One region of the Planifilum fulgidum genome, then DNA from elsewhere that is predicted to be linked to it. Evidence: riboswitches for the same ligand, from Rfam matches in the RefSeq annotation. Region 1 holds a riboswitch; each other region holds the start of a gene.
The links. Region 1 has a riboswitch for thiamine pyrophosphate ahead of thiC (phosphomethylpyrimidine synthase ThiC). Riboswitches for the same ligand answer to the same signal wherever they lie in the genome.
Positions count from the first base shown of each region.

Region 2: it holds a riboswitch for thiamine pyrophosphate, as region 1 does, so the genes downstream of both, BM063_RS13995 (MTH1187 family thiamine-binding protein) here and thiC (phosphomethylpyrimidine synthase ThiC) in region 1, are expected to answer to the same signal.
Region 3: it holds a riboswitch for thiamine pyrophosphate, as region 1 does, so the genes downstream of both, BM063_RS01490 (thiamine phosphate synthase) here and thiC (phosphomethylpyrimidine synthase ThiC) in region 1, are expected to answer to the same signal.

Region 1 is NZ_FOOK01000046.1:6,674-16,606, reverse strand. It holds gene BM063_RS16360 (hypothetical protein) at 14-424, shown strand; gene BM063_RS16355 (hypothetical protein) at 408-641, opposite strand; gene BM063_RS17800 (hypothetical protein) at 686-829, shown strand; gene BM063_RS16350 (FMN-binding glutamate synthase family protein) at 871-2,301, opposite strand; gene BM063_RS16345 (FMN-binding glutamate synthase family protein) at 2,427-3,815, shown strand; gene BM063_RS16340 (DMT family transporter) at 3,833-4,750, opposite strand; gene BM063_RS16335 (TerC family protein) at 4,921-5,604, opposite strand; gene thiC (phosphomethylpyrimidine synthase ThiC) at 5,936-7,684, opposite strand; TPP riboswitch at 7,908-8,020, opposite strand; gene BM063_RS16325 (ATP-binding cassette domain-containing protein) at 8,257-9,087, shown strand; gene BM063_RS16320 (DeoR/GlpR family DNA-binding transcription regulator) at 9,402-9,933, shown strand, end outside.
Region 2 is NZ_FOOK01000030.1:2,887-12,819, reverse strand. It holds gene BM063_RS14025 (transglycosylase domain-containing protein) at 1-1,898, shown strand, start outside; gene BM063_RS14020 (DUF4145 domain-containing protein) at 2,238-2,822, opposite strand; gene BM063_RS14015 (glycosyltransferase) at 3,401-5,440, shown strand; gene BM063_RS14010 (hypothetical protein) at 5,599-6,408, opposite strand; gene BM063_RS18050 (hypothetical protein) at 7,340-7,615, shown strand; gene BM063_RS18045 (hypothetical protein) at 7,829-8,101, shown strand; TPP riboswitch at 8,242-8,356, shown strand; gene BM063_RS13995 (MTH1187 family thiamine-binding protein) at 8,434-8,730, shown strand; gene BM063_RS13990 (ABC transporter permease) at 8,736-9,524, shown strand; gene BM063_RS13985 (ABC transporter substrate-binding protein) at 9,588-9,933, shown strand, end outside.
Region 3 is NZ_FOOK01000002.1:90,369-100,301, forward strand. It holds gene BM063_RS01450 (zinc metallopeptidase) at 1-657, opposite strand, end outside; gene BM063_RS01455 (cation:proton antiporter) at 962-2,179, shown strand; gene BM063_RS01460 (DUF1540 domain-containing protein) at 2,228-2,449, opposite strand; gene BM063_RS01465 (hypothetical protein) at 2,510-2,782, opposite strand; gene ftsW (putative lipid II flippase FtsW) at 3,037-4,155, shown strand; gene BM063_RS01475 (thiazole synthase) at 4,213-4,980, opposite strand; gene thiS (sulfur carrier protein ThiS) at 4,984-5,187, opposite strand; gene thiO (glycine oxidase ThiO) at 5,221-6,333, opposite strand; gene BM063_RS01490 (thiamine phosphate synthase) at 6,378-7,046, opposite strand; TPP riboswitch at 7,042-7,148, opposite strand; gene BM063_RS01495 (DedA family protein) at 7,257-7,874, opposite strand; gene BM063_RS01500 (NADH-quinone oxidoreductase subunit D) at 7,964-9,058, opposite strand; gene BM063_RS01505 (cysteine hydrolase family protein) at 9,098-9,832, opposite strand.

The DNA.
Region 1 (9,933 bases):
GGATGCCGCGTGCATGTTCAATTGGATCATGTTGGTTGTTCTCGCCGTCCATGATTTGGCCCGGACGGCGCAAAGGTTAGGTGATTGGTTTTGTTTGCGTTTTTCTTCTTATGGGAGGCCTTTTCCCGGCGCAATTCATTGTTTGGCGCACACCGATTTTGGATTTTTGGAATTGAGCACGGTGGAGGATTATCGGCAGATAACAAAACCGATTTGGGAAGGATGCTCGCTGATTTTTTGTAAAGAACGAAGGGGTTTTCAGTGCGGCGTTGGAAACACGGGATATTTGGAAAGTGGCGGAGAATTGTCGAAAAGAAGGCGCTTCCGTTTCCACCCCCAAAAGATCGGAAACGGTCTTGAATTTTCGGCGAACCGAGGGAAGTCCCGTCCAAATATCCGATTCTTCATCAGTTGGGGCTGGTGAGCAGGAACGGCATACAGATCGCGAAGAAGTGCAAGAAGTATTTTGGATTGAAATTGACACCCGTGGAAACCATTCCCTTGCCGTCGCCTCCCTGTTTCAGGCAGTGGCCGGTTTGGCGCCGATCGGAGGGATGGCTGCCGCAGCCCTGGGAGGGGCTGTGGCCTTTTGTGCCGTCCCCCCGGTACTGACCCTGTTCCAGGAGGCGGTTCCGGCCCATGTTCAGGGGAGAATCTCCTTGAGAAGGGCTTTGGAGCAGTTTACATGGACGGTCCGTTCCCAGGTGACCGGGCTCATGTCCCCGGTTGTTCTTGGGCCGATCCCTTCCTGGCCCTGAGCGGAATGCTGAGCTTTGTCGCCGTCATCGCCGTCGCGTGGCTGCTGTATGTTCACCGGATGGAAGGATGAAAGGAATGTGAGCCGGTTGTTCGGGTGGGCTTTTTCTTGATCTAAAGGGAGGGTTGCGGGGCTTTTTCCCGCTGGGTCCGGACGGAATCCTCCCGCCCGTAGGCCAGGGGGATTCCGGTCAACCGGGCGGTTTCGGGATCGAGGGCGACGAGGTCTTCGCGGCCCACTTCGGAGACGGCTTTTTTTCCAAGGCAGATGACCGCCAGTTTCATCTCCTCCACCGAGGCGTTGAGGAAATTGGCGACGTATTTGGAGGCTTTTTCCACATCAAATTGTCCGGCGGAGGATCCGCCGGACCAGATCAGCTGGGTCAGGGGTTCCCAGGGGAGAACCTTGGTGATTTGGGTGTGAAGGGCCGCAAACAGGACGGCGGTTCCCAGGGCGACGGCATCGGCCCCGAGGGCGAGGACCTTCAGATAATCACCGGGGGTATACAGCCCGCCGGAGACGATCAAGCTGACCCTCTGCCTGGCATGGCGCTTTTCCAGGTGTTCCACGGCGCGGCACAGCCCCCGGATGGTGGGAAGGCCGAAATCATCCTGGACGATGGTGGCCGATTCCCCCGTTCCCGCCTGGGCGCCGTCGATGGTGATCACATCGACGCCCGCCTCGAGGGCCCGGTCGATATCCTCCTCCACCCGGGACGGGAGGATCTTCACCCCGATCGGCACGCCTCCGGTTTCTTCCCGCAGCTTTTTCACCAGCTTCGGCCAGTCGTCGGGATGTTCCACCCCCGGAACGCGGGAGCCAATCCGCGCATCTTCATCGGGATTCAATCCCATCAGACGGCGCAGCCGTCCGGAAAGCCGGCGCGAGGGAATCACCTGGGGGGAACCCGCGTCTCCTCCCCCGCCCACGGCGATTTCCACCATGTCCGCCTGTTTCAGTTCCTCCGATGTTTTGGCCCAGGGAGCGCGACTGTATTGCAGGATCAGTTTGTCGGCCGCTTTGCGCTCTTCCGGAAGCAGCGGTCCCTGTCCGGTGTTGGTCGCGGTTCCGGCCAGGGAGGCTCCTTTGGCCAGGGCGATTTTGACGGGTTCCGTCAGGGGAACACCCGCCCCCATGCCGCTGATCAATAACGGAATCTCCAGCCGCAAGGGCCGTTTCGCCTGCGGGCCGATCACCGTCCGGGTGTCCACCTTGTGGGTTTCGCGGGTGGTGAGGGTGGCCAGTTGGGCTGGCAGGAAGATCAATCCCTCAAAACCGGCCAATTTTTTGGGAGTGCCCAGGGGACGGGACAAAATTTCCCCGTATTCCGCCCGCAGACCTCCTTCGGCGATCTTCAGGGGTTTGAACCGGCGGACAGAGGAGACGAATTCCCACATGTTTTTCGCGTAGGATTCGGTGAGGAGCAGGCGGAGGACGAACCCCGTCACTCCTTTGAGGATCGGCCGGTACAGGAAAACCAGAAAGACTCCGGCGGCCAGGGCGACGAGAAGCGCGGCGAGCAGGGCCGAAACAAACACATCCATGCTTTCTCCGTCCTTTTTTTGGTCTCTGGCTGTTTCGATCCTAGTTTTTCGCTTTTTGCGGGAAAAGATGAATTCCTCAAGTTTTTTCGGGGGAAGGGGATGATAAAGGGGAAGAAAAGGTGGGGATGGGAGGGATGGAGGTGACCTTCGTCTGGATGACGGCGGGCGTCGCCGCCGCCGCTTTGATCGTTGCCGCGGCCGTCCTGCTTCTGGTCCGGCCGACCATCGAAAAACTGGTGGACACGGGGTTGGCCCTGACGGAAACGGAGACCTACTACAGAAACATCATGACGATGGTTTCCCTCTTCCAGCGCATCGATCCCCAAATCCTGGTGGAGAACAGCCTGAGGGCCGACAGCGGAAAAATCCTGAAGCGTCCCTTGGGAAGCCCCAAGAAATTCCCCCATTTTGAAGGAATCATGTTTCTTCCCTGCCAGATGGACCGGCTGCCCCTGAAGGATGCGGAAAAGGTGGATACCCGGACGGTGATCGGTCCGAGGGCCAGGCGACCGCTGGAGCTTAAGATCCCGCTCATCATAAGCGGGATGGCGTACGGTTTGGCCTTGTCCGAAAAGGTGAAGTTGGCCTTGGTCAAGGCGGCCAACATGGCAGGGACGGCCGCCAACTCCGGCGAAGGTCCCGTTCTCCCCGAGGAGCTCCGGGAGGCGAACAAGTACATCATCCAGTACAGCCGGGCCGAATGGGCCAAAGATCCCGAGATTCTGAAACAAGCGGACATGATCGAGATCCACATCGGGCAGGGCTCATCGGCGGGGGCGCCCAGTCAGGTTCCCGCCAAGCACCTGCGGGGAAAGGCGGCCCGGCTGATGGGGGTGGCGCCCGACGGGGAAGCGGAGATCCGCTCCCGGTTTCCGGGGGTGTCCCGGAAGGGCGATTGGCGCCGGTTGGTCCAGGAGCTGCGCTCCCTCACCAAGGGGGTTCCCATCGGGATGAAACTGGCCATCGGCCGTGTGGAGGAGGATCTGGAAATCGCCCTGTACGCGGGGGTGGATTTCGTCACGCTGGACGGCGCCCAAGCGGCCACCAAGGGGACACCTCCCATTCTCCAGGATGATGTGGGGCTGCCGACGGTGATCGGTTTGTGCCGTGCGGTGGAATATCTGGAGAAACGGAAGAAGCGGGGCCGGGTGAGCCTGATCGTCTCCGGGGGGATCCACACGCCCGGGGAGTGCCTCAAGGCCTTGGCCCTGGGGGCGGATGCGGTCGCCCTCGGTTCTCCTCTCCTGTTTGCCTCCAGCCACACCCAGGGTTCCCAGAAGGTTTTGCCCTGGGAACCGCCCACCGAATTGGCCTTTTACACGGGGGAAAAGAGGGAGTTGTACGATGTGGATGAGGGGGCCGTCTTCGCCGCCCGTTTCTTGCAGTCGTTGGTGAAGGAGATGAAACTGGCCGCCGCCGCCCTGGGAAAGGCTTCGCTCAAGGAGGTGGGAAGGGAGGATCTGGTCGCCCTCGATCCCGTCTCGGCGCAAATAACGGGATTGCCGCTCATCTGAAAGGTGGCGCATCCCGCTCATTCCCGAGCCGTTTTTTCCGCGTTTCGGGGAGGGGCTTTTTTTGCCTCCTCCGAACGCTGAACCAGGGCGATTCCGGTCAACACGAGGATGCATCCGGCGGCCGTCTCCCAGGTGACCGGTTCGTCCATCTGAAGCCAGTCGAACAGCAGGGCGAAGACGGGGACGAGCAGCACCGAGAAGGCGGTCTTTCCGGCCGGAAGGCGGGAGAGGGCGTAAAACCACGCGAAGAAGCTGAAGGCGGAGGCCAGAATGCCGGTGAAGAGGATGAGGGCGATCAGCTCCGTTGTCCACCGCTTTGGAAGCGGGGACGGTTCGAAGAACAGGGTGAGGAGGAACAGCCCGGCGGCCCCGAAAAACATCTGGATGCCCGTGACCGCCAGCATGTCGCGGTTGGAAAAGCGCGCCTTGGTCAGCACGTTGCTGGCGGCCCAGGAGATGGAGCCCAAGAGAACGAGGAAGGCGCCGAGCAGATCCTGTCCCGAGGCCGCCGAAGGGCCGGCGATCAGGGCGAGTCCCCCCAGACCGGCCACAAGTCCCGCTCCTTTTTGGACGGTCAGGGGTTCATCCAGGAACCGGTGGGCGAGAAGCATCGTCCACATGGGCATCGTGTAGGCGATCAGCGCCGCGGTTCCCGCGGACACGTGACGCATGCCGACCATCCAAAAGGAAAAAGTGGCGGTGGTCATCATAAGACCCAGCAGAAGCAGGGCGGGAAGATCCCTGGCGGTGACGGAAGGGTTTCTTTTCAGCAAGATGAGTCCGATGAGGATGAGGGAGCCGAGGCCGAAACGAAATACGGAAAAGGAAAAGGGGCCCATGTAGTGGAGGCCGAGCTTCTGGGCCACCCACGTATAGCCCCAGATCACGGTCACCGCCAGCAGCAACAGATACGCTGCCCGGTTATTCGCGCTCATGGACGGACATCCTTTCCGGCAATTTTTAAAAAATGCAGAAAGGAGCGGAGAGGGGTGTTCCACTGTCCGCCGCTTTCCCGGCGCAAACAGGGGCACACCCCTCCGTCGCTCCATATCATATGATGAACATGGGGGTCCGAGTGGGCTTGTACGAGACGGAAATCTATGCATCAAGCCGCGTCTTCGGTGGCGGCCGCCTTCCGGTTTTTCATGGTTCCCGCAGCCAGGACGCCGGCGACGATCAGGATGATGATTCCCCATTTCAACAGGGGCTCATCCATCCATTGCTGAAGCAGTTTTTCGTCGGTGATCATCTTGGCGGAGGTCCAAGCGAGCACTCCCCCGCCGAGGTAAATGATGATCGGGAAACGGTCCGCCAATTTGATGAACAGACTGCTTCCCCAGATGATGATCGGCACGCTGATCAAAAGCCCGAGGACGACCAGGATGAAGCTTCCGTGAGCCGCGCCGGCCACCGCCAGCACGTTGTCGAGGCTCATCACGGTGTCGGCGATGATGATGGTGCGGATGGCGGCCCCGAGGGTGGTGCCGGCCTGAACCGAGTCATGATCTCCCTTTTTCTCCACGAGCAATCTGTAGGCGATCCAGATGAGGAGTATGCCGCCGATCAGCAGAAGGCCGGGAATTTTCAGGATCCAGACGACGAAGATCGTCGCAAGGGAACGGACGGCGATGGCCCCTGCGGTTCCCCAGAGGATGGCTTGTTTCTGTTGTTTCTTCGGCAAGTTTCGGGCGGCCATTCCGATGACGATGGCATTGTCACCTGCCAGAACCAGATCGATAATGACGATGGAGAAAAGTGCGATGAAAAAATCCAGCGAAAGCCATTCCATTGGAAAGTACCACTCCTTTTGATTCGGGAAATTGACCCGGGCTTAAAAATAAATAAAAGACCTTCACTGCCACGAGTAAAGGTCTTGCCAACAACGGGTTCCCGTTGCCAACAAAGCCGGGGACAGGAGTCCCGAACTGACGACTTTGTTGTGTACGGCTACTCCCCTTGGAAGATATGATGTTGTCATTCCTCATTAACATATTATGAAAAGGAAGACCGATATGTCAAGACATTTTTTTGGTTTTCCGCGGAAGAGCGTGAAACTTCCGCAGACAATCGCAAATTGAAGGGACGGGGGACTGCCCCCGTCCCGGAGAGATTCCCGTTTGTCACCGGTAGAGGCGAGAGCCCGTCTCGCGGAACTCTTTGGCCTTTTCCTTCAAGCCGGTTTCCACGGCTTCTTCGAGGGTGAGCCCCTTTTTCGCGGCGTATTCCCGGAGGTCCTGCGAGATGCGCATGCTGCAGAACTTGGGGCCGCACATGGAGCAGAAGTGGGCGGTTTTCGCCGGTTCCGCCGGCAGGGTTTCATCGTGATAGGCCCTGGCTCTTTCCGGATCGAGGGACAGATTGAATTGGTCCGTCCAGCGGAATTCAAAACGGGCTTTGGACAAGGCGTCGTCGCGAAGCTGGGCGCCGGGATGCCCCTTGGCCAGATCCGCGGCATGAGCGGCGATTTTGTAGGCGATGACCCCTTCCTTCACATCTTCCTTGTTGGGCAGCCCGAGGTGTTCCTTCGGCGTGACGTAACAGAGCATGGCGGTGCCGTACCAGCCGATCATCGCCGCGCCGATGGCGGAGGTGATGTGGTCGTAACCCGGGGCGATGTCCGTGGTGAGGGGGCCGAGGGTGTAGAAGGGCGCTTCGTGGCAGATTTTTTGCTGAATCTCCACATTTTCCCGGATTTTGTGCATCGGAATGTGGCCGGGTCCCTCGACCATCACCTGCACATCGTATTCCCAGGCGATTTTCGTCAGTTCCCCGAGGGTTTTCAATTCGGCGAACTGCGCCTCGTCATTGGCGTCGGCGATGGAACCGGGCCGCAGGCCGTCCCCCAGGGAGATGGCGATGTCGTATGTCCGCAGGATTTCGCAGATCTCCCGGAAATGGGTGTAGAGGAAATTCTCCTGGTGGTGGGCCAGACACCAGGCGGCCATGATGGAACCGCCCCGGGAGACGATGCCGGTCACCCGGTTGGCGGTCAGCGGGATGTACCGGAGCAGGACGCCGGCGTGGATGGTGAAGTAATCCACGCCCTGTTCCGCCTGTTCGATCAGGGTGTCCCGGTAAATTTCCCAGGTCAACTCCTCCGGTTTGCCCCCCACCTTTTCCAGGGCCTGATAAATGGGGACGGTGCCCACGGGGACCGGCGAGTTGCGGATGATCCATTCGCGGGTGGTGTGGATGTTTTTTCCCGTCGACAGGTCCATGACCGTGTCGGCACCCCAGAAGGTGGCCCACCGCATTTTTTCCACTTCTTCCTCGATGGAGGAGGAGACGGCGGAGTTTCCGATGTTGGCGTTGATCTTGACGAGAAAATTTTTCCCGATGATCATCGGCTCGCTTTCGGGATGGTTGATGTTGGCCGGAATGATCGCCCGCCCCCGGGCCACCTCTTCCCGAACGAATTCGGGGCTGACGTTTTCCCGGATGGCCACGAATTCCATCTCCGGAGTGATGATCCCCCGGCGGGCGTAATGCATCTGTGTCACGGCGCGCCCCGGTTTGGCCCGGAGCGGTCGGCGCTTGAGTCCGGGGTACGGTTGAGAGGGACTTTCGGACTTCGAAGAATACCCGTCGTCAATCGGTTGCGGTTGCCTTCCCTCGTATTCCTCCACATCTCCGCGCCTTTCGATCCACCGGCGCCGGAGCGGGGGCAGTCCCTTCCTGACGTCGGTCTCCACATCCGGATCGGTCCAGGGGCCGCTGGTGTCGTAGACACGGACCGGAGGGTTTTCCCTTTCCCCGAACCGGCCGGTGGTCGGTGAAAGCCGGATTTCGCGCATGGGCACGCGGATGTCCGGCCGGGATCCCTGGATGTACACCTTTTTGCTCGCCGGAAAGCGGAAGTCGTTGGACATTCCTTCTCCTCCTCCTTCTTTTGAACGGTTTGGCGCACACCAACGGAAGGGGCTTGAGAAGGGAGAAGGGGTCCGTCGGATTCGGTTCGGAGAGATGATGCACCGTTTCTTCATCTTCTGGATTGAACGGAAATGCCGTCGGATTTAAAAACCATTCCAAGAAAAAACCGCATGCCCGCAGGCATGCGGCGAACGGAACCCGCACCGCCCCGAAAAGGGCGCCGGGCCCCCTTGTCTCCATCCCTGCGCTGGCATTACCCAGATCAGGTTCAACGGTCGGCGGCAGATCCCCCGCCCTCTCAGCCTGGCTTTCCCCAAGCTCCCGTTGGATATGCGGTTGTCGCTTCGAAAGTATCACATCCCCCGCAACGGGTCAATCAGCCGAAACGACCGCTGCGGCCCTTTAAAATTATTGAACACGGTTAAAAGAGATTTAACCGTCCGAATCTTAGCCAAATGCGGGGGGAGGCGGATTTATCCGATGGATCAAGAGATTGGAAAAGACCCTTCTTTCTGCCCGGGTTTTCGGGTATCCTTAATGATAGGTGCATCGGATGAAAGGATGAAAGTCCTTGCGGATTGAGTGGTCTCATCTCAACAAGGTTTATGCTTCCAAAAACCATCCGCGGTCACGCCGAATCGGCCTTCTCGATTTTACCGCCGCCGCGAGGAAAGGCATCACTGCGATTCTCGGTCCCGAAGGCTCCGGAAAAAGCACGCTGTTGCAGCTTACCGCCGCCCTGCAGGTCCCTGACGACGGGCGAATCACCTACCAGTTGGAGGACGGCGAAACGGTGATCTGGTCCCGGGGACGCGCGGCCGCCGCGGGCACCTCCGCCCTGGGAAATTTGAAATCCCGCATGATATACATTCCGCCCATGCGCCGGATGAACCATTCCATCTCTCTCGAAAAATATCTCTTATACCGCGCCCAGCTCAGCCAATTGCCCTATCCCAGGAGGCGCGTCGCCGAGCTGATCGCCGAATGGGGATTGGCCGCCGTCCGGCGCGCCTCCCTTTCCGCCATCCCGGGGGAAATGGTGAAGCGGGTGTTGCTGGTTGAGATGTTGCTCCGGGATCCGTTGATCGCGCTGCTGGACGAGCCCACGGCGGGGCTGGACCACTGGGGAAAACGGCTTTTGTGGCGGGAATTGCGCCGCCTCGCGCCTCACCGGATCATTTTGGTCGCCACCCGGGATCTCCGCTGGGCGGAATGTGCGGATGACCTGCTGCTGATGGAGTCGGGCACTTGTCGCCGGATGGGACCCAAAAAACTGTTGACGGCCAACGTGCCGGAAGGGACGGTGGCCGCTTGGTATGAAATGATGCAGACTTTTGCCAATCATCGTTCCCGTTCCCGCAGGGCAGGCTTGATCGCCGAGCGGCGGGAAAAGGGGTACTGACCCGGCCCGCCGCGTCTTGTCGGAGCCTGAAGGGTGGCGCGGCCTTCCGCCGCCCGGATCGCCTCGGCGTAAAGGGCGGATTCGGTGGTTCTCCGGGCGCCTTCGGCGGGCGCGGAACATTTCCGACTTCCCGGATCAGGGGGTGAAACCGGCCGGCACGGGATGTGCCGGTTTTTCTTTTGGCAAAATAAAAGCAACCAAGCACGGATTCAAACAAATTTCATTTGAAACGATCATAATCAATCAAATATAATCAAAGTAGATCAACCGGAGAGGGGGGAGGAGAGATTTTCGCCGAGGAACGACAGAGGCGCATGATGGAGTACATTTACGAGCGCAAACGAGCCACCGTGGCGGAATTGAGCGAGGTCTTCCGGGTGTCCGAGGCGACGGTGCGCCGGGACCTGAAGGAATTGGAGGAAGCCCATCGGATTCAGCGCACCCACGGGGGAGCCATTCCCCGGGAGCGGGTGGGGTTTGAACCCAGCGTCCAGGAGAAAAAGGATCAATTCGCCCAGGAGAAACAGCGCATAGCGGAAAAGGCCGCCGATCTGATCCGGGACGGGGAAACGATCCTGTTGGATTCGGGAACCACCACCTATCAACTGGCCCGGTTGCTCGGCCGGTTTTCCCGCCTCACCGTGGTGACCAATTCCAATCACATCCTTCAGGAATTGCAGGGGATGGAGCATCTGGAGCTGATCAGCACCGGCGGCATGTTGCGGCGGGGCATCGAGTCGATGGTGGGGCCGATCGCGGAACATACCCTGAGGATGATCAAGGTGGACAAAACCTTTTTGGGAACCAACGCCCTGGATCCGGAAGAGGGAATCAGCACGCCCCACC
Region 2 (9,933 bases), on a different contig from region 1:
GCGTGGATTGGAAAAGCATCGGGCGGGCGACGGTGCGCAACCTCCTCGCCATGGGCGCGGTGGAGGGCGGCGGGACCATCACCATGCAGGTCGCACGGAACGCCATCCTGCAAGACCGGGACAAAGAACTGAGCCGGAAAATCAAGGAGTCGCTGATCGCCTGGAACCTGGAACGCCGTTACACCAAGGACGAAATCCTCGAAGCCTACCTCAATTACATCTACCTCGGAAACCAGGTCCGCGGCGTCAAAATGGCCGCCAAGATCTATTTCGACAAGGACATCACCAAAGAGGAGCTGGAACCCCACGAAATCGCCCTCTTGGCCGGTCTCCCCAAGGCACCGGGATCTTACAACCCCTACCTGCATCCCAAAAAGGCAAAGGATCGCCGGGACACCATCCTCGACGTGATGGAAGAGACCGGACTCATCAGCAAAGCGGAAAATAAAAAGTACCAGAAAAAGGGACTGGGAGTCAACCGGAAGTATCTCTCCAAATACAAAAAGAACAACCAGTACGCCGCCTACGTGGACATGGTCATCGACGAAGCGGCCGAACGCTACGGCATGGACGAACAGGAGCTGACCAGCGGCGCTTACAAAATCTACACCGGTTTGATTCCCTCCGCCCAAAAAACCCTGGAAAACACGCTGAAAAACGATCCTCTCCTCAAGGCCCATTCCGGCCTGGACGCCGGAGCGACGATCATTGACCCGAAAAACGGCGAAATCGTCGCCGTCGGCGGCGGCCGCAACTATCTGAGCGGATACCTGAACCGGGCCTTGCTGCCGAAACAGCCGGGCTCCTCCATCAAGCCGATCAGCGTGTATGCCCCCGCCGTCGAGGAAAAAGGATACACGGAGTATACCCGCGTCCTGGATGCGCCGATCACCGTCAACGGCTGGTCGCCCCAAAACTACTCGAGAACCTATTCGGGGTGGGTCCCCCTTCGCACGGTGGCCGCCAAATCCCTGAACGCCGCCACGGTCCGTCTGCTGCATGAAGTGGTCGGAGTGAAGACCGGAGCGGAATACGCCAAAAAAATGGGACTCCCCATCAAGAAGGAGGACCGCTACCTGGCTCCCCTCGCCCTGGGCGGCCTCACCGAGGGAGTCAACACCGTTCAGATGGCGGGGGCCTACAGCGCCTTCGCCAATGACGGAAAGATCATCGAGCCCCACACCATCCGCAAGATTGAGGCTTGGGACGGGGACGAGGTGAAACCGAAAAAGGAACCGGAACAGCGGAAAGTGTTCAGTCCGCAGACGGCCCGGATCATGACGAAGATCCTGAAGTTTGTCGTCGAGGGAGGAACGGGGCAGAACGCCCGGATCCCCGGCTGGGAAGTGGCCGGAAAGACGGGAACGACCCAGAACTACAAGGAAGCGTGGTTCGTCGGTTACACCCCGCGCTACGTCATGGCCACCATGGTCTACAACGACAAGGGCAGCCGGGTCCAACTGAGCGGCGGCGATTATCCGGCGCGGATCTTCCACAAAGTGATGTCCGAGATCCATGCCGGACTCAAGCCGAAATCCTTCGAGGGGCCCACCAAGAAAGGACCTTCCACTCCCGAAAGCGACGGACCGTCCTGGAATCCAGGACCGGAAAAACCCCACACCCCCGGACCGGGCACGCAACCGCCCGATTCCCGGCCGCAACCGAATCCCGGCAGAGGTAACAACGGCGGCGACAACACTTCCCCGCCCCCCCACCCAGGCGGTAACAACGGTGAAGGCGGCGGGAACCCCGGTGGCGGCGGAAATGGCGGCGGCGAAACCGGCGGCGGGAATCCCGGTGGCGGCGGAAATGGCGGCGGCAGCGGCGGCGAAACCGGCGGCGGAGATGGCGGCGGAAACACCGGAGGCGGCGGTGGAAACGGCATTGGGGAAAACTGAGGAGAAACGGCGGGGATGCATCCCCGCCCGCCCGTAAAGGCCTGAAAAGGAAAAACGCTTCACCGCCGTCGGAAACCGCCCTCGCATACAAGAAGGGACCGATTTTCCCGCCGCTCCCTGGCGGTGGGCGCTGCAAATCGGTCCCATCCGATCATCCGGCCCCGATGCGGGCCTTCTTTTTTTGCTTCAAAACCCAGAAGCCCCCACCCCGAGAGCCCAAAGGGGCTTCTCCCTTTCCCTTTTCGGCATTACGGAAAAAACCAAAAATAGTCCCATGGCAATGAAACAGCAATCGCATCCGAAATGCGGACGCTTCTTGCGGACCTCCGCTTCCTCGCTTCAACCGGAAAGGCTCTGATAAAGGGCCTCGATCTTCTTTTGGCGCGTGATCCGGTCTTCCACGATGAAATTGATCAGGTCAAACAGCCGCATCGCCGTCGCCTGGTCATCCTTTGAATCCAATTGCCCCGGGGAGACCGCTTCGTTTCCGATCACCCGGGAATGCTCCAACGCCTTTTGCACAACCGCCGGCAAACCCTTTTCAACGAGGGAGGCGACGGCCTCATCCAGGCTTTTCCCCGTTTCGCCCAACTCTTTCATCAGCCGTTGCAAGGCCAGACGAAGCAAAGCCGAAGCGCCCCGGGGAGACTTGGATACAATCGACGCCGCCTCCAGATAAAACTCCTTCACCGCTTCCGGCATTTCATCGTGGGGGGGTGGGCCCTGGAGGATGTCGGGATGCAAAATGCGGCCTTCACCCTTCTTGATCTCTATCCACACCGACTCGTTTTTGCAATGATGGCACACGCACCGCCACAACCGGTTTTTTGCATTGATGCTGAACCAGTTCTGCTCGGCCAGCACATGGCAGTACATGCAATGAAACCGCTTTGATTGAAAGGCCGGCGGGTAATATGTGTTCATCCAGAGACACCTCCTTTTTCTATTAGTTTAGCGCGAGAAAAAACCGAAGCAAAACTTATTGCTTTTTTGTGAAATAAAATCCCAACCGGACGGCCATCCGCTCATCTCCTCCCCCATCCCGTCGCCTCTTCACGACAACCGACCGGAAAGCCCGAACCTCGTCCCGGGAAAGCGACCATCCTGAGGCAAAGGAAACGGCCTCTGTGAAATACAGAGACCGTTTCACGGGAGTTCAGCCGTTTCATCCGGCGTCCCGGTGCTACTTCAGATGGTTGCATATCTGTCTTTCGCGTCACCGTGTGGTAATAGCAAATGGAACGGACACGGGCGGCAGGATCGGGATCGTTCACAGGCGTGTCGGTGTGGTGGACGACGAGATGGATGACTTTATCATATTCCCGCGGCCACTTTTCCGTACCGTTTGAATTGTAGCGAAGCGATTCATCCGCTCCCCACTCGGCACGGCTGACAACGTCGGGTTTATCCAAGAAGGCCGCCTTTGCCCTTTTGACTTAACATGAACCTACTATAATATGGTAAAATCGTATCGCATCACAATGCAAGTTAGGGTGGCTAACATGAGGGAGCCGATTTTCTACCTCTTCAACTCCATCAGCCACACCCGAGGCGGGGGAACCCGCAACGTGCTCGCCAGAGCCAAGCTTCTTCGCGAAAAAAGGAATTGTCAAATATCCATTCTCACTCTCAACTTCAATCCCAACTATGACTTTATTCGAAGAGAAATGATCCGTTTAAACCTCCTCCATCCCGATATCCCCGTTCTCAACCTGTTTGAATACCTCTCCCACAAGACAAACGACGATTTTCAGACCGTCGCGGCGGACGATGCTCCTATGATCGATCATCCCGCGGAAGAAGAAGGATTCGACCTTGAACCCGACCCGGAGACAAACGGCTATTACCTGTATCAAAACGGCAAACTCGTCAAATATAAAGAGTATGATGCCGACGGGCGGTTAAGCTTCATCGACCACTTCGATGAAAACCGGGTTCTTCTCCGCCGTGAACACTTCGACATGAAAGGTCGCATCAGACAGATCGTCGATTATGAACGGGACACCGCCAATCCCCGACAAAAGCGGTTCCTGGATGAGGCGGGACGCTGTTTTCTGGAGTACCGGTACAACCCGAAAACCAAAAAGTGCATCCAGGTGAACTGGTTTGACCGGGACGGGGCCCTCATCGACACCTTCCCGAACGTCCTGGCGCTGAAGCTCCATTGGCTTCACAAAATCGCCGACCGGTATCCGAAGGCGATCTTTCAAACGGATGTCTCAAAGAAAAATACGGATTATATCCTTCTCAAGATGAATCATCCCCATGTCGTCAAAATCAAGATGTTTCATTCCCTTCATCTGCAAGAACCCTACACCTACGGTGCGCCGTTAAAAGAGGTCCACGGAACGGTTTTGGAAAAAGTGGATCAGTTTGATGCCGTCATCTTTACCACCGACCTCCAGAAAAAAGATGTCGAGCGCCAATTCGGCCCTCGATCCACCTTCCACGTCATTCCCCACTGCGCTCCCAGGATTCAACCGAGGCCGGACGTGGAGAGGGAGCCCTTCACTTGCGTTTACGTGGGAAGATTTGTGAAGCTGAAAAACGTGGATCACGCCATACGGGCTTTCAAACGGGTTGTGAAAAAGGTTCCGCAAGCAAAATTGGAAATTTGGGGCCACGGACCGGAGGAAAAAGACTACCAAAAACTGATCCGGAATTTGGAACTGGAGCAGCACGTCAAAGTTTGCGGCATCACGCAAGACGCCATCGGTGTGTTTTCAAGGGCGGCCTTTTCCGTATTGCCCTCTTCCGAGGAGGCTTTCGGGCTGTCCATCATCGAGAGCAAGATGGTCGGCACCCCCGTAATCGCTTACGACGTGAACTACGGTCCCAGGACCATTATCCGCAACGGAGTGGACGGGCTTCTGGTGAAACCCGGCGATATCGACGGACTGGCCGATGCCATGGTGAAACTGTTCACCGATCCGGGGCTGAGAGAATCCCTGGGACAGGAGGCCAGGAAAACCCCGGAGGTCCTCAGTGAAGACCGATATGTGGATCAGTGGATGCAAGTCTACGAATCGGCCCTCAGGCAGAGCGAGCAAAGGGTCCGGGTGAAGAAACCGATTTGCGCTGTCGACCAAATGGAATGGAACGGCCCCAGCGACATCCATATTGCCGGGTCCCTGACCTTTAAACAGGATCTTCAGGATGAACCTTCCTTGTCCTTGTATATTCGTGAGCGGTCCATGCCGATGGATGAATACTTCCCGCTCTCAACGGAACGGCTAGACGCAAACACCTTCTCCTTTCAGGGCGAATTCTCCACACGTCCCTTCGCCAGGGAGGGAACATGGGATTTGTACGTGAGCTGTTCCATTCGGAACCAACACCATTTCATCCGAATCCCCAAGGGAACGGTTTCCCTGCCGGAGCAAAGAATAATCTCAGATGCCCTTCTGAAGCCTTATGCCACAATCCACGGCAATATCAGCATCGAAGCGAAGCCATGCACGACAAAACCGAATTTCCGGGCGAAATTGACAAGGTGGAAACATTGGATATTGAAGAACATCCCGTCCATGAAGCTGAACTGAACAAACACGGCCACCGGGGAGAGATTACCCTGGTGCATTGTTTGGGGCCGTTTGAAGCAATTCGCCATCGAAGGGGTTAAACCGGGCTGTGGAACGGATCGGCCGCGCCGGGAGATTTCTTCCCTCAAACGCGCATTCAGACGACAAAAAAGGTGCCGCTATGCCGGCACCCGACCCAACAAATTTTCACTCAGCCGATGCGATGGTATCTGCCCCGTTTCTCTTCCTGTTTCCCTGTGCTCTTCATCCCACCGGTTGGCGTGTTTTTTCAGGATTTTCCTCAACCGCTTCATCTCCGTCCGGATTTCCTCCCGGGACACGCCCAAGTCGGTGGCCACTTCCAACCAGCTGCTCTTTTTCTTCATGGCCATCACTTTTCCCAGCGGCTTGCCGCTGATTTTGGACAGTACGGCCGCTTTCAACCATTCCCGGGGACGCACTTTTTCCTTTTTGATCATCGCCTCCAGTTTCTTCTCGTCCATCTTCAAATATTCGGCGATGCTCTTGGAAACCACCTCCGGGTGGTGGTCCAGCCAAATTCCCTTTCTCGCCGCCGCGGGAAGGATGCGATGCACCTCGCGCCGGAATTGCTCCGCATCCACGCCCAGATCCTCCGCCACAGAACGCCACGTTTTTTGCTCCGTCTTCTCCTCCAGCACCGCCCGCAGATCCCGGTTGCTCAGCTTGGCGATCGCCGCGGCGGGGAACAGGTCGCAGTGCTTCACCCCTTGATCGACCAATGCTGCCACCTCTTCGCGGGAGATGCCCAGATACTTCGCAATTCGCTCCTCCATCTCCCGCTTCGCCTCACCGGAGGGAGGTCGGGTGGAAAGGGGCCGGACCTGCCGGGTTTCACGATATGCGGCAGCTCCCTCCGCATCCTTTGCCGCCCAGGTTTCGACGCTCCACACGGCCCCCGCCAGGACCGCCAACATCGCTGCCGCTCCGATCAATCCTCGATGGATCACGCAAGTTCCCTCCTTTATTCCGCATCCGGTTAATTATGGTTTCCGCCATCGGAGAAAAATATCACGGGCCAGCAAGATAAACAGCCGAGAATTCGCTGATCCCGTACGGCCACGTACTTTTCGCCGTCTCCGGTTCGCAGCGAAAACGGGAGGGCACAACCGAACCTGCGATGTTTCCATCCATTTTCGCAAGATGATCCAATTTGGGAACTACGCCTCCATCTTGCCTGAAAAGATCAGGCAACTTGCGTAAGCCTGAATCCTGCGCATCCGGAAAAGTGAAGGCAACCGAAGTGATGTAACCGGCTGTCCTTTTGTATGCATCCGTTTTGCATGGAAGGGCTATTTCAAAACGAGAAGGAAACCCCGGTGCAAGCGCCGTTCCCGTTGATTTCGTCCTTCGGGGATCGTGCTGCAATCCCGCCTTTTTCTCAACTCATCCGGGCCGAACCGCCGAACTTCGATGGCATGGGCAATTCCACCCGTCATAAAAAGCGGGCAATCCATTTTTGGACTTATGATCATCACTGCATCCTTTAGAGCCGGCCGATGCGAAGCGCTCTCCGCGCGTTCCGCCTCGCGTCAAAGTGTCGCGGATCGCGGCCGAATTCTCATCCGTCGCCGGACGGATGCAGGCTGCCCCGCTCAACTCCGGCCGGTCAGCATCAGCATCGTTATGAAAAGGAGGCGAGCAACACCGGGTGGCAACATGTCCGCATGGTTCGGCCCTCCCTCTCTGGACAATCGGCCCGCGGGACCTTTCGATTTGCGAAAGCGGCCGCTTTCAACCAGACGGTCGTGTTAATCAACCGCGCCGAAAGATTCACCAGCTTCAGCCCGAGGTTTCTTGCCCGGACCACAACGAATCCGCTTGATCGGTGGGATGGACTGAAGAACATCCCCATTTCTATGAGACGGGAGGTAGCGGTTCGTGTACAGCCAATCCCCCTATATGTGCCGGGTGGAATGGGGACTGCGGGGAGCTAGGGAGGCCGCCGAACGGGGAGACATCACCGTCATTGTCGATGTCCTGAGTTTTTCCTCCACCGTCGTCACGGCGTTCCACTTCACGCCGTGGATCTTTCCCCACCGCCGGCCCGGGACGGACAAGCGGAACGGTTTGCGAAAAAACGAAAAGCCGCCCTCGTCGCGGACCGAAAAGAGGCCGCCGAACCGGGCGGCCCCTCCTTATCCCCCGTTTCCCTGAACGGAGCGGCGTGTTCCGCGGCCGCCGCAAAGGCGTCCGCCCTGTTGGTCGGTCCCTGCTCAACGTCTCGGCGGTTGACGACGCAGCCGAACGAATCCACGCCCAAACCGGCACCGACATCACGGTGGTACCGTGCGGTGTACAATGGGCGGATGCCCGAGAGGGTGAAAACCGCCTCCGTCCGGGAATCGAGGATGATTTGGGGCCGGGGCGATCCTGTCCCGGCTGAGAAGAAGCCTTTCACCGAAAGCCCGGGTCTTTATGGGAGCTTTTCGATCCGTGCGGAATTCCCTTGCCGAGTTGATCTGGGATTGCGCCGGCGGCAGGGAACTCCGCTTGCGCGGCTTTGCGGAAGATGTCCGTTTCTGCGCCCGAATGGATGCGTTCGGGGAGGTTCCCCTCCTTCAAGGCGACCGGTTTGTCGATGTGTCGCGGGCATGGAAACCGGATGGCGATCCCCCCGCCGCGGGGCGGGACTTCAAATGACCGTTTCCATTTCAATTCGAAAAAAGGAACACCGGTTGGCAGGGCGGAGCAAAATGGCCTTTTTGATCAGACCGGGAAAAATCCCCATGTGCACACGCATTGTCAACCCGCGGGACATGTGGTATGTTGTAGCTGAAACTGAATAGGCAACGGGGAGCTGGGGGAAGCCCGGCTGAGAGGGTGCCCGGATCGGCACCGACCCGCCGAACCTGATCTGGATAATGCCAGCGCAGGGAATTTGCCTCTTCCATCCGTTTGACGGGTGGAGAGTGCTCGTGGGCCATGCCGATCCAAAACCGGGTCGGCTTTTTTACGTTTTGGGAGGTGATCGGATGGCGAATGCCAACGTCAGCTTGCAGATATTGCCCCGGGGAAAAACCGATGAAGAAATCTACGCCTTGGTGGACAAGGCGATCGATGTGATCCGGGAATCGGGCGTCCGCTACGAGGTGGGACCCCTGGACACGACGATGGAGGGAGACTACGACGAGCTGATGGACGTGGTGAAGCGGGCCCAGGAGGCGGTGATCGCCGCGGGAAGCGATCGGGTGATCAGCATCGTCAAAATCGACTACAAGCCCTCCGGGCTCAACTGGGATGAAAAAGTGGGCAAATACCGGAAGGGGTGACCGGCGTGCCCATCCTTCCGTGGCAAAGGCACCTTCGCAGGATCGGACCGCCGGTGTCGATTCTCCTTCTCCTGCTGATCCTGTGGGAGGGAGGCGTCCGGCTCACCGGCGTGGAAAAATGGCTTCTTCCCGCCCCGACCGACATCCTGCGCACCCTGGCGGCGGACATGCCCCTCCTCCTCCGCCACACGGGACCGACGCTGCAGGAGGCGGCCCTCGGCTTCGCGGCGGGAATCGCCGCCGGGTGGCTGCTGGCGATGGTGATGGAGCTTTCTCCCTGGCTGAAGCGGGGGCTATATCCCCTCTTGGTCGGCACCCAGACGGTGCCGGTCATCGCCGTCGCTCCCCTGCTCATCCTCTGGTTCGGGTACGACCTGCTGCCCAAGGTCCTGGTCGTCGCCCTGGTCACCTTTTTCCCGGTGGTCGTCAGCACGGCGGACGGGCTCCGCTCGGCGGATCCGGACATGGTTCGGCTGCTTCGGTCCATGGGGGCCAGTTCCTGGCAGATCTTCCGCATGGTCCGCTTCCCTCACGCCCTGCCCGCCTTCTTTTCGGGGGTGAAAATCGCCGCCACCTACAGCGTCCTCGGGGCGGTAATCGCCGAGTGGCTGGGGGCCAATGTGGGCCTGGGCGTCTTCCTGGTCCGGGCGCAGCATTCCTTCGCCGCGGACCGGGTCTTCGTGGCCATCTTGGCCATCACTTTCTGGACCTGGCTCCTGTTTTTCCTGATCCGCCTGTTGGAACGGTTGGCGGTTCCCTGGAAACAAAGCCGAAACGACCAGTCGGCAAAATAATTTCAGCAAAAGGAGGGAAAAGCGGCTTTCCCGGCCTTTCTGCCGAAAAGCGCGCAACTTACGATGAAACGATGGAAAAGCATCCGCACCGCATCCATTCTCATGCTGGTCCTCACGCTGGTTTTGTCGGCGTGCGGCGGGACTTCCGACGAGAATTCCCCGTCCGGGGGCAAAAAGAAAGTCACCATCATGCTGGACTGGCTGCCCAACACCAACCACACGGGCCTGTACGTCGCCCAGAGCAAGGGCTATTTTGCCGAAGAGGGGCTGGAAGTGGAGATTGTCACCCCGGGCAAAACCTCGGCCAACGAACTGGTGGGTGCCGGCAAGGCCCCCTTCGGCATCAGCTCCCAGGAATATGTGACCCAGGCCCGGGCCCAGGGAGTGCCCATCGTGTCGATCGCGGCCA
Region 3 (9,933 bases), on a different contig from region 1:
AATGGAGATGTAGTAAAGCAATTGCATCACCGCGACGAGGGTGGCGGCCACGTAGGTGAATGCCGCGGCATTCAACACTTTGCTCACGCCCCGTTCCTCGGTGTTGCGAATGAAGCCCTGTCGAACGAGGATGTCCTTGGCGCGGTTGCTGGCGTTAAACTCCACCGGCAGCGTCACCACCTGGAATGCGACCGCCGCCGAGAAGAAGAGGATGCCCAGCGCCAAAAGGTTCAGCGCCTGAAAGAGGAATCCGGCCAGCAACAGCAGCGGAGCGACGCCCGAAGCGAAATTGACCACCGGGAACATCTTGTGGCGCAGCACCAGAAAACCGTAGGCATCCCGATGTTGCAGGGCGTGGCCGCACTCGTGGGCCGCCACCGAAACCGCGGCGATCGAATTGGAATAATACACGCTCTCCGACAGGCGGACCGCCCGGGCCACCGGATCGTAATGGTCGGTCAATTTCCCCGGCACCGGCTCCACGGGCACGTCGTGCAGGCCGTTGGCATCGAGGATGCGGCGGGCCACTTCCGCCCCGGTCATCCCGGAGAAAGCCGGACTTTCCGACCACTTGTTGAAGGTTCCCTTCACCTTGAATTGCGCCCATACGGACAGTCCGAAGGCGACGATGATCAATAGATACAATACCGAAGACATATCCGCTTCATTCCTCCTTAAGCGCGTTCCATGTTCTCGGAATCCAGCTCAGACCGAGACCTTCCGGCGCGGTTGCCGGCACACCACCGGAAGGAAAGACCGGCGGCACCCCCGCTTAGAGCATCACGGCGCGCGCCTCTTCAGCTATTATATTATACCATAAGCGGAATCCATTCATCGCGGCCGGTTTTGGAAAGAAGCGCCGGGGGAAAGAATAGGTTTTATCTCCTCGCTTTCATCCAGTGAAACCGGCATTAATTTTTTGTTACAATAAGAGGGACATCGGTCGTAAAGGAGGTAGGAGATGAACCTGATCGAACAGTTGATCAATACGGAGGAATTGAGTCAGTTCCATTTCCTGCTGGAGATCGCCCTCATCTTGGTCGCGGTCAAGATCGCGGGACATTTGAGCAAAAGGTTCGGACAACCCGCCGTCTTCGGCGAGCTGCTCGTCGGGGTGATCCTCGGCCCCTCCCTCCTGGGATGGGTCCAGCAGAGCGACATGCTCCGCGAGCTGGCCGAAATCGGCGTCATTTTGCTGATGTTCCTCGCCGGCCTGGAAACCGATGTAAACGAATTCAAACGCACCGCATACGGTTCCTCCCTTACGGCCGTCGGAGGGGTGATCCTTCCCCTGATCGCCGGCTTCGGGGTCGGATTGCTGTTCGGCTACAACTACTCCACCGCCATCTTTATCGGAACGGTGTTGGTGGCCACCAGCGTCAGCATTTCGGTGCAAACCCTGAGGGAATTGGGAAGGCTTCAATCCAAGGAAGGGGTCACCATCCTGGGTGCCGCCGTGCTGGACGACATCCTGGGCATCATCACCCTGTCGGTCGTCATCGGCTTTGTCGCCAGCGACGACAGCGGCGGAAGCGTTGCGGGCATCCTGCTTCTCCTGGTGAAGATCATCCTCTTCTTCATCATCACCCTCCTGGCGGGTCGGACCGTGCTCCCGAGGCTGTTTCGCGCCGTCTCCGGCATGCTCACGACCGAGGTGGTGCTCACCTTCGGCATCATCACCGCCCTCGCCTTTGCCTATTTCGCGGAAATGTTCGGAATGGCCGGGATCGTCGGCTCCTATTTCGCCGGGCTGATGCTCAGCCTCTCCAGCTTCCGGGAGGAATTGTTCGAAAAGGTGGAAACGGTGTCCTTCTCTTTCTTTGTGCCGATCTTTTTCGTCAGCATCGGCGTGACGGCACAGGTGAAGAATTTCACCTTCGAGATGCTCTTTCTCATCGTGGTCCTCACCCTCGTGGCCGTCCTGACCAAACTGATCGGCGGCGGCTTGGGGGCCAAACTGGCCGGGTTCAACTGGCGCAGTTCCGCCATCATCGGCTCCGGAATGATCGCCCGGGGGGAAGTGGGGCTTATCGTCGCCACCATCGGCTTGCAGAAGGGATTGATCGACCAGTCCCTGTTCACCGCGGCGGTGGTCATCGTGCTGGTCACCACGCTGGTGACGCCCCCCGCCCTGAAGGCCTTCATCGGTCGGCGCACCGAGCCCTCGCGGAACCCCTGACCAAATCCGGAAAGGGAAAAAGCACCCCGGCAGGGTGCTTTTTCCTTTTCACCGGTGCTTTTCCTTGAGCCGAAAGGTATGGCAACAGGTGTCGGCGGACCGGCGGGCCGAATAATCCCGGTGGCCCGTTCCCACCATTTCTCCCCCGATTTCCTCATCGAACCGGCGGTTGGCATGCGGATCGATTTCCACCATGATCGCATCCGCCGTGCATTTGTTCCCTTCGGCCCAGAAGTAGCAGTTGGCCACACTGCATTTGACTTCAGGCAAAACCGGATCACCTCCTGGCTTAAGTATTCTCGAGCCAGGAGGAAGGTATCAGTGGAAATTTTAATCCTTGGTTTTGTCTGCCTGCCGCAGCTCGTCCAGGATGGCGGAAATCGATTCGAAGGAGATGCCGTTCTCGTTCCTGGCGGACACCACAAAATAAACCTCGCCGCTGAAGGCGGGGATGTATTCCTTCACTTCCACTTCCGTGTCTCCGTATGTTTTCCGGAACACCGGCTGGTTTCCGATCTTTTTCCATCCCAGCCGCACCAGTTCCTCCTCATAAGGTTCAAAATCCTGCTCGTGAATGTTCAAGTGAATCCGTGTCACCTTCAAAATATTCACCCTCCTGCGTTTGTCGATGGTAATTATACCACATCCCCCGTGACACTTCATCGTCCAAAGCGAAAAAGGAAAAGATGACGCCGTTACAGAAAGTACTAAAAGTCGCGCTTCGGCAGGTGTTATCGGGGGCGAAAATGGCTAAAAATGGAAGGTAACGGGGTTGGAGGAATTTCATGGATGTTTCCGAAGAAGCCGTGTGTTATCATTTGAGATGAATTGCATTTGACGGTTGAGGGGATGGGGAAATGGTTCGCGGCAAACCGGATTTCTGGCTGATGTTCTTCACGTTTGTCCTGTTGGGATTCGGGCTGGTGATGGTGTTCAGCGCCAGCTACTATGAGGGATGGACCGAGTTCAACGACAGTTACTATTTTTTTAAGCGGCAGCTGACGTGGGCCGGCTTGGGTTTGGTTCTGTTTTTCACGTTCGCCAACATCCCGTTCACCCTTTATCGGCGCTATGTCGGATGGATTTTGCTGGCCTGTTTGATCCTGCTGGTGATGGTGTTCGTTCCCTTCATCGGCGTCGAGGCCAACGGCGCTTCCCGCTGGATTCAGATCGGCCCGCTGACGATTCAGCCCTCGGAGCTGACAAAACTGGGGATGATCATCTACACCGCCTCGATCATGACAAAAAAGCAGCCCCATCTGGACAACTTCGCGCGGGGGTTGCTTCCCCCGCTGATTGTGATCGGACTGGTCTGCTTCTTGATCATGATCGAACCCCATTACAGCGCCACGATCATCATCCTGGCCTCTTGCATGGTGGTGATTTTCTGCGCCGGCGCGCGGATCCGCCACTTGCTGCTGCTGGGGCTGGTATCGGTGCCTGTGTTGATCATGGTCCTCTATCTGGCGGATTACCGGATCGAGCGCCTGGAAGCGGCCTACGACCCTTGGAAGGATCCCAACGACACGGGATACCAGATCATCCAATCCCTTTATGCCATCGGTCCCGGAGGTTTGGCCGGCCGGGGACTGGGAAACGGGATCCAAAAATTGGCCTATCTGCCCGAGGCGCACACCGACTTCATCTTTGCCATCATTGCCGAGGAACTGGGCTTTTTTGGGTGCCTCTTCCTGATCCTCCTCTTTGTGGCTGTGATTTTGCGGGGCATTCGCGCCTCCCTGATCGTCCCGGATCCGTTCGGAACCCTGCTCGGCATCGGCCTGGTCAGCTCCATCGCCATCCAAGCCCTGCTCAATCTGGCCGTGGTGACGGCGATCCTTCCCGTGACGGGCATTCCCCTTCCCCTGATCAGCTACGGCGGATCGTCCCTGCTCATCAACATGGCTTCCCTGGGAATACTCCTCAACATCTCCCGCTACCGGCCGGATCCCCGGCGGAAAAACCTTTCCCGATGAAAACGCAAGGGGCACCCCAGGGCGCCCCTGTTCCGGCGGAAGCTTCACACCGCTGTCTCAGGAGCCCACCAATCCCTCCTGGGGACTGCTGGCCGAAGCATAACGCCTCCTGGGAATCCTTCCCGCCTCGAAACCCAATCTCCCCGCTTCGACGGCCCATCTCATCGCCCGGGCCATCTTCACCGGATCCTTCGCCCGGGATACGGCGGTGTTCAGCAGCACCCCGTCCGCTCCCAGCTCCATCGCCTGAACCACGTCCGCCGGGGATCCGATCCCCGCGTCGACAATGACGGGGACCTTCGCCTGTTCGATGATCAGGCTCAAATAGTGGGGATTGAGCAGTCCCAGCCCGGATCCGATCGGGGACCCGCCGGGCATGATGGCGTGGGCCCCCGCTTCCTCCAACCGCTTGGCCAGGATCGGATCGTCGGAGGTGTAGGGCAGAACGGTGAATCCCTCCTCCACCAGAATCCGTGTCGCCTCCAGGGTGGCGACGGGATCGGGCAGCAGGGTTTTGGGATCCCCGATAATTTCCACCTTGATCATGTCGCACAGTTTGGAGGCCCGGGCCAGCCGGGCGATTCGCAGGGCCTCCTCCACGCTGGTGGCCCCCGCCGTGTTGGGGAGCAGGGTGTATTTGCTGAGATCCAGCCGCTCCAAGAAGTTGGGCTGATTCGGATCGCTGATGTTCAACCGGCGAACGGCAAAGGTGAGCACCTCCGCCCCCGAAGCTTCCACGGCAGCCTGCTGAATGTCCAGCGACGGAAACTTCCCGGTTCCCAAAAAAAGCCGGGAACGGAAGGTGTATTTCCCGATCTTCAGCACGCTTTAACCCCCTCCGACAAAATGAACGATCTCGATGGAATCCCCTTCGGCAAGGGGAGTCGAGTCATGCTCTTCCCTTTCCAGGATCTGTCGGTTCCGCTCCACCACAACGATCCTTTTTTCCACCCCCAGGTGTTCCAAAAGTCCGGAGACGGTTCGGACTTCCTCGGGCAGTTCCATCTCTTTTCCATTCACGCGGATGCGAATAATCTCTCCCCCTTTCACGGGCAGCCGGAATGTTTACGGCTGCGACAGGCGATTGGGCGAAAAGGGTTTCAGATCCGGAACTTCCTCTCCCGCGATCATTTCGGCAATCCCCTGGCCGGTGACGGGACTGAGCAAAATGCCGTTGCGGAAATGGCCGGTGGCGACAAACAGATTGCGGTAGGGTTCAAACTTCCCGATAAAGGGAAGGCCGTCGACGGACCCGGGACGGACGCTGGACCAGGCGCGGATAAACGTGCTGTCCGCCAATTCCGGGACCAGCCGGACCGCTTCCGAGGTCAGTTTCTGAATGGCGTCCATCGTCACCCATTCGGTAAAATCGCCGGCCCGCTCCGTCGCCCCCACGATCACCTTGCCGTCCGCTTTGGGGACCAGGTAGCATCCCTCCGCAAACAGCGTCCTTTCAAAGAGCGCCCTTCGGGGATATACCGCCAGGGATTCCCCCTTGACCGGAACCACCGGCAATCGCAATCCCAATTTCCCCGCCAGCGCGGCGCTCCAGGCCCCCGCCGCCAGCACCACGTGCTCCGCCTGAAACGTCCCCCGGTCCGACTCCACCCTTTCAATCCGGTCCTTTCCGGCGCGCAAGGCAGTCACTTCACACCGCTCGATCAGTTCGGCCCCGAGCAGCTCTGCCGCATAGGAAAAGGCCCGGGTCAACCGGGAAGAGGAAACATGGGAATCCCCGGGGATGTACAGCGCCCCTTCGATCCGGTCGGACACCGCCGGTTCCACGCTCCGAACCCGATCCCTGTCCCACCAGTCCGCCGTCCCGCCGCGTTCGCGCTGCCAAACCCCCCGCTTATAAAGCGCCTCGGCCTCTTCCCGGGTCCAGGCGATCCGCAACACGCCCGTCCGGATCAATTCGATGTCGATGCCGGTCAGACGATACAGCTCCGAAGCCAAATCGGGAAACATGGACCGGCTCTTCACGCACAGCTCGCTCAACGGCCCCGGTTCGGCCATCTCCACCTGGGCTCCCAATATCCCCGCGGCGGCGGACGAGGAGTGGGAGCCGATCAGATCCCGCTCCAGGACGGTGACCCGCGCTCCCCGCTTGGCCAGATAGTATGCGATGGAACAGCCGATCACACCACCTCCGATCACCACCACATCCCGCTCATGCAACCTGTAGCCCCCCTTTTTTCTCCTCTCCGGCGCACTCCGGATGGTCACGATAGGCGATCCAGCCGTGCCCTCATTCGACGGGCCGCCCCTTCGGGATTCGGACTGTCCATCAGAGCGGAAAGGACGGCCACCCCCGCACAACCCGTCTCCATCACCCGGGGAATCCGCTCCGCGTTGATCCCACCGATGGCCAGAACCGGAACCTTCACGGCCCGAACCACCCGGGAAAGCAGTTCAAGCCCCTTCGGTGGAATCCCCGGCTTGGACGGAGTGGAAAATACATGGCCGAACATCAGGTAGTCCGCCCCCAGGGCGGCCGCCTGTTCCGCGGCCCGGACCGAATGAACCGACACCCCCACCCGATGCCGGCAACCGACGATTTCCCGCACCCGATCCACCGGCAGACCCGCTTCCGGCAAATGGATGCCGCAACCAAGCGCCATGGCCACATCCAGCCGATCATGAACGACCAGCTGTCCTGAAGTCAAAAGCCCTCGCTCCAAAAGCCTGCTCCCCAAGCGATACATCTCCCGGGCGGTCCGGCTTTTCCACCGCAGGTGGACCTGGTCCACCCACGGCCGGACCTTTTCGACAACGGCCACAATGTGGTCCGGCAAGTGGCGGTCCCCGGTGACGAGATGAAGTCTGGCTCCGATTCCCGTCTCCCCCTTTCCTGCAAAAAACCGGTATCCTGGTGGATACCGGCAACGCACGCAACCGCCACATTCCTTGCGCTGGTATTACCCAGGTCAAGTTCAAAGGGTTGGGGCGCAAACCCCTCTCAGCACCGTACAGGTGCACCCCCAGTGGACTCCTTTCACGTTTTTCTATTATTCTAGCAGTCCCCCGCAAAGGGCGTCAAATCGCATCCCGCATCCGCCCTTCCGGAAGAGGGGGCGCGATTTTCCGAAAGCCTCCCTTCATCATTTGGGGCGGGAGGACCCGGCCCGGTTCTGGCTTATCGACCAGCAATACCAGGCGAGAAACCCTCCCGCCAGGATCAGGACCAACAGAAACACCGGCCCGAGACGGTTAAGGAAATGAAACACCAGTTCCCAGCTGGAACCCAGCACATACCCCAATCCGATGAAGGTGGCGCACCAGACCACCGCCCCGCAGTAGGCGTACAAACCGAACCGGGCGTAAGAAAGTCTGGATATCCCGGCCAAATAGGCGGTCAAATGACGGACTCCCGGGATGAAGTAGCCAAAAAACAATACCCAGTTGCCGTATTTCCGGAACAGAAACTGAGTGATCCGGAGCCTTCTCCGCGTGATGAAGAGTTTGCTTCCGTATCGCTTCAGGAGAGGATAGCCGAAACGCGTTCCCAGTACGTAGCTGAGGGTGATTCCGCCGACGGAGCCGGAAAGGGCGCTGATGTAAGTGAGATACAGATTCAATTTCCCCTCCGACGAAAGATACCCGATGAAGGTCATGAAGATTTCATCGGGAAGAGGAATGCCGGCGATTCCCAGGATCAGAAAGAAGACAATCCCGATATATCCGTACTGCAACAAAAACTCGGCCCATGTCTGTTCCATTCAGTTAACCCCGTTTTTGATCAAGTTCAGACCGCGCTTGTGAAAAGCGGTTCCAGCCTCATCAAGGGGACGGGAACCGCTTCCGCTTCTCAACCGTCAACGTCACCGAGCACGATATCCACCGCACCGAGGATGGCGATCAAGTTGGCGATGTTTTCCCCTTCCAACAGCTGGGGCAAAATCTGCAGATTGTGGAAGGACGGCCGGCGCCAATGGATCCGCCAGGGATTGGCTTTCCCTTTGCTGATCAGGTGAACGCCCAGCTCTCCCCGGGGGTTTTCCACCGCCGTGTACACTTCCCCTTCCGGCGGGCGGATCAACCGCGGCACTTTCGCCATGATCGGCCCTTCGGGGATCTGCTCCACCGCCTGTTCGATGATCCGCAGGGATTGACGGATTTCCTCCATCCGGACCTGGAAGCGATCGTAACAGTCCCCCTCGGTGGCAATGGGAACATCAAAATCGAACCGGTCATAGATCGAATAGGGCTGATCCTTCCTCAAATCCCGCTGAATTCCCGTGCAACGGAGGCACGGACCGGACAATCCGTACTGGACGGCGGTTTTTGCGTCGTATTTGCCGACTCCTTTGGTCCGGTTGATGAAGATTTCGTTGCCCCCCACCAGTTCGAGATATTCTTCGTGACGCTCCCGCAGGTAGGAAACCAGATTGCGCACCTTGTCCAGCCACCCTTCGGGAGCATCCCATTTGACACCTCCGACCCTCATGTAATTGTATGTGAGGCGGGCGCCGGATATCTCGTTGAACAGATCGATGATCTTCTCCCGATCCTGGAAGGCGTACAGGAAGGGACTCATCGCGCCGATGTCCAGAAGATAGGTGCCGAACCAGACCAGATGGCTGGCGATCCGGTTCAGTTCCATCACGATGACCCTCAGATATTCGGCGCGTTCGGGAATCTCCAGACCCATCAGGGTTTCCACGGCGTGGACCACGGCGTAATTGTTGATCATCGCCGACAGGTAGTCCATCCGGTCCGTGTAGGGGATGATCTGCGTATAGTTCAGGTTTTCCGCCAGCTTCTCCGTTCCCCGGTGCAGGTATCCGATCACCGGGGTGGCTTCGCGGATGATCTCCCCGTCGATCTTGAGCAAGATCCGGAACACACCGTGCGTGCTGGGGTGTTGGGGCCCCACATTGAGGAGCATCTCTTCGGTCCGCATCCAAACACCATCCTTCATCGAATTCCAAAACCACTGCCTCTACCGGTCTTCCACCGTTCGGACGACCTCGATGCCGTTCAACAGCATATGATAGGCAAACAGCTGGTCCATCACATCTCCGTCGTGGGCGGGCGCTCCCGTCTTCTCGGAAACCTCCACCGGCACGTCGTAGGTTCGGACGTGCTCCAGGGGAACGATCACCCGGACGCGGGCGTTGTGCTCGTTGGCCAGAAGGCGGATGCCCATGGCGTTCTGGTAAATGCACAGGTCCGTACAATCCCCCACGACGACAAAGGTGACCGGCCCTTCCGCAAAGCGCTTCTCCAGATATTCGAAGAAGCGCTCCCCTCCTTCGTCCCTGCCGAACAGGCCGCTGGTCGCGTTTTTGCGGAACACCCGGACACCGTCCCGCCCGAGGAGCGGCTTGAGTTCATCCACCACCTCCGCTTCGTCCGTGCCCCGGACGCAATGCGGGGGAAAGGCGGAAAATTCCACGGCATCCTCGGGATGGGCGTCATTGAGAAAAACCAGGTTTTCGCCGGGCACTCCCCTTTTCAACAGGGCCTCCGCCAAAGCCTTGACCGGCTTCACCATCCCGGCAACCCGTTCGCTGGCCAAAGGCCCCTTCTCGCAAAAGCCCTTCAAGATATCCACAAACACCAAAACAACCCGCCCCGGACCGCCAGCCTGATCGATCAGCGATGAAACCGTTTCCGGCGGCAAGGCGGACAGTTGCTTTGCCACATGATTGAAAAACCGATCCCTGGGCTCCACGCTCGCTCCCCCTCCTGAAAACCCGGCATCCTCGAAAACCGGCCGAAACCTTCGTTGCTATTATAATATGTCCTGAAAGAAAAAGAAAGGAGCCCTCCGGC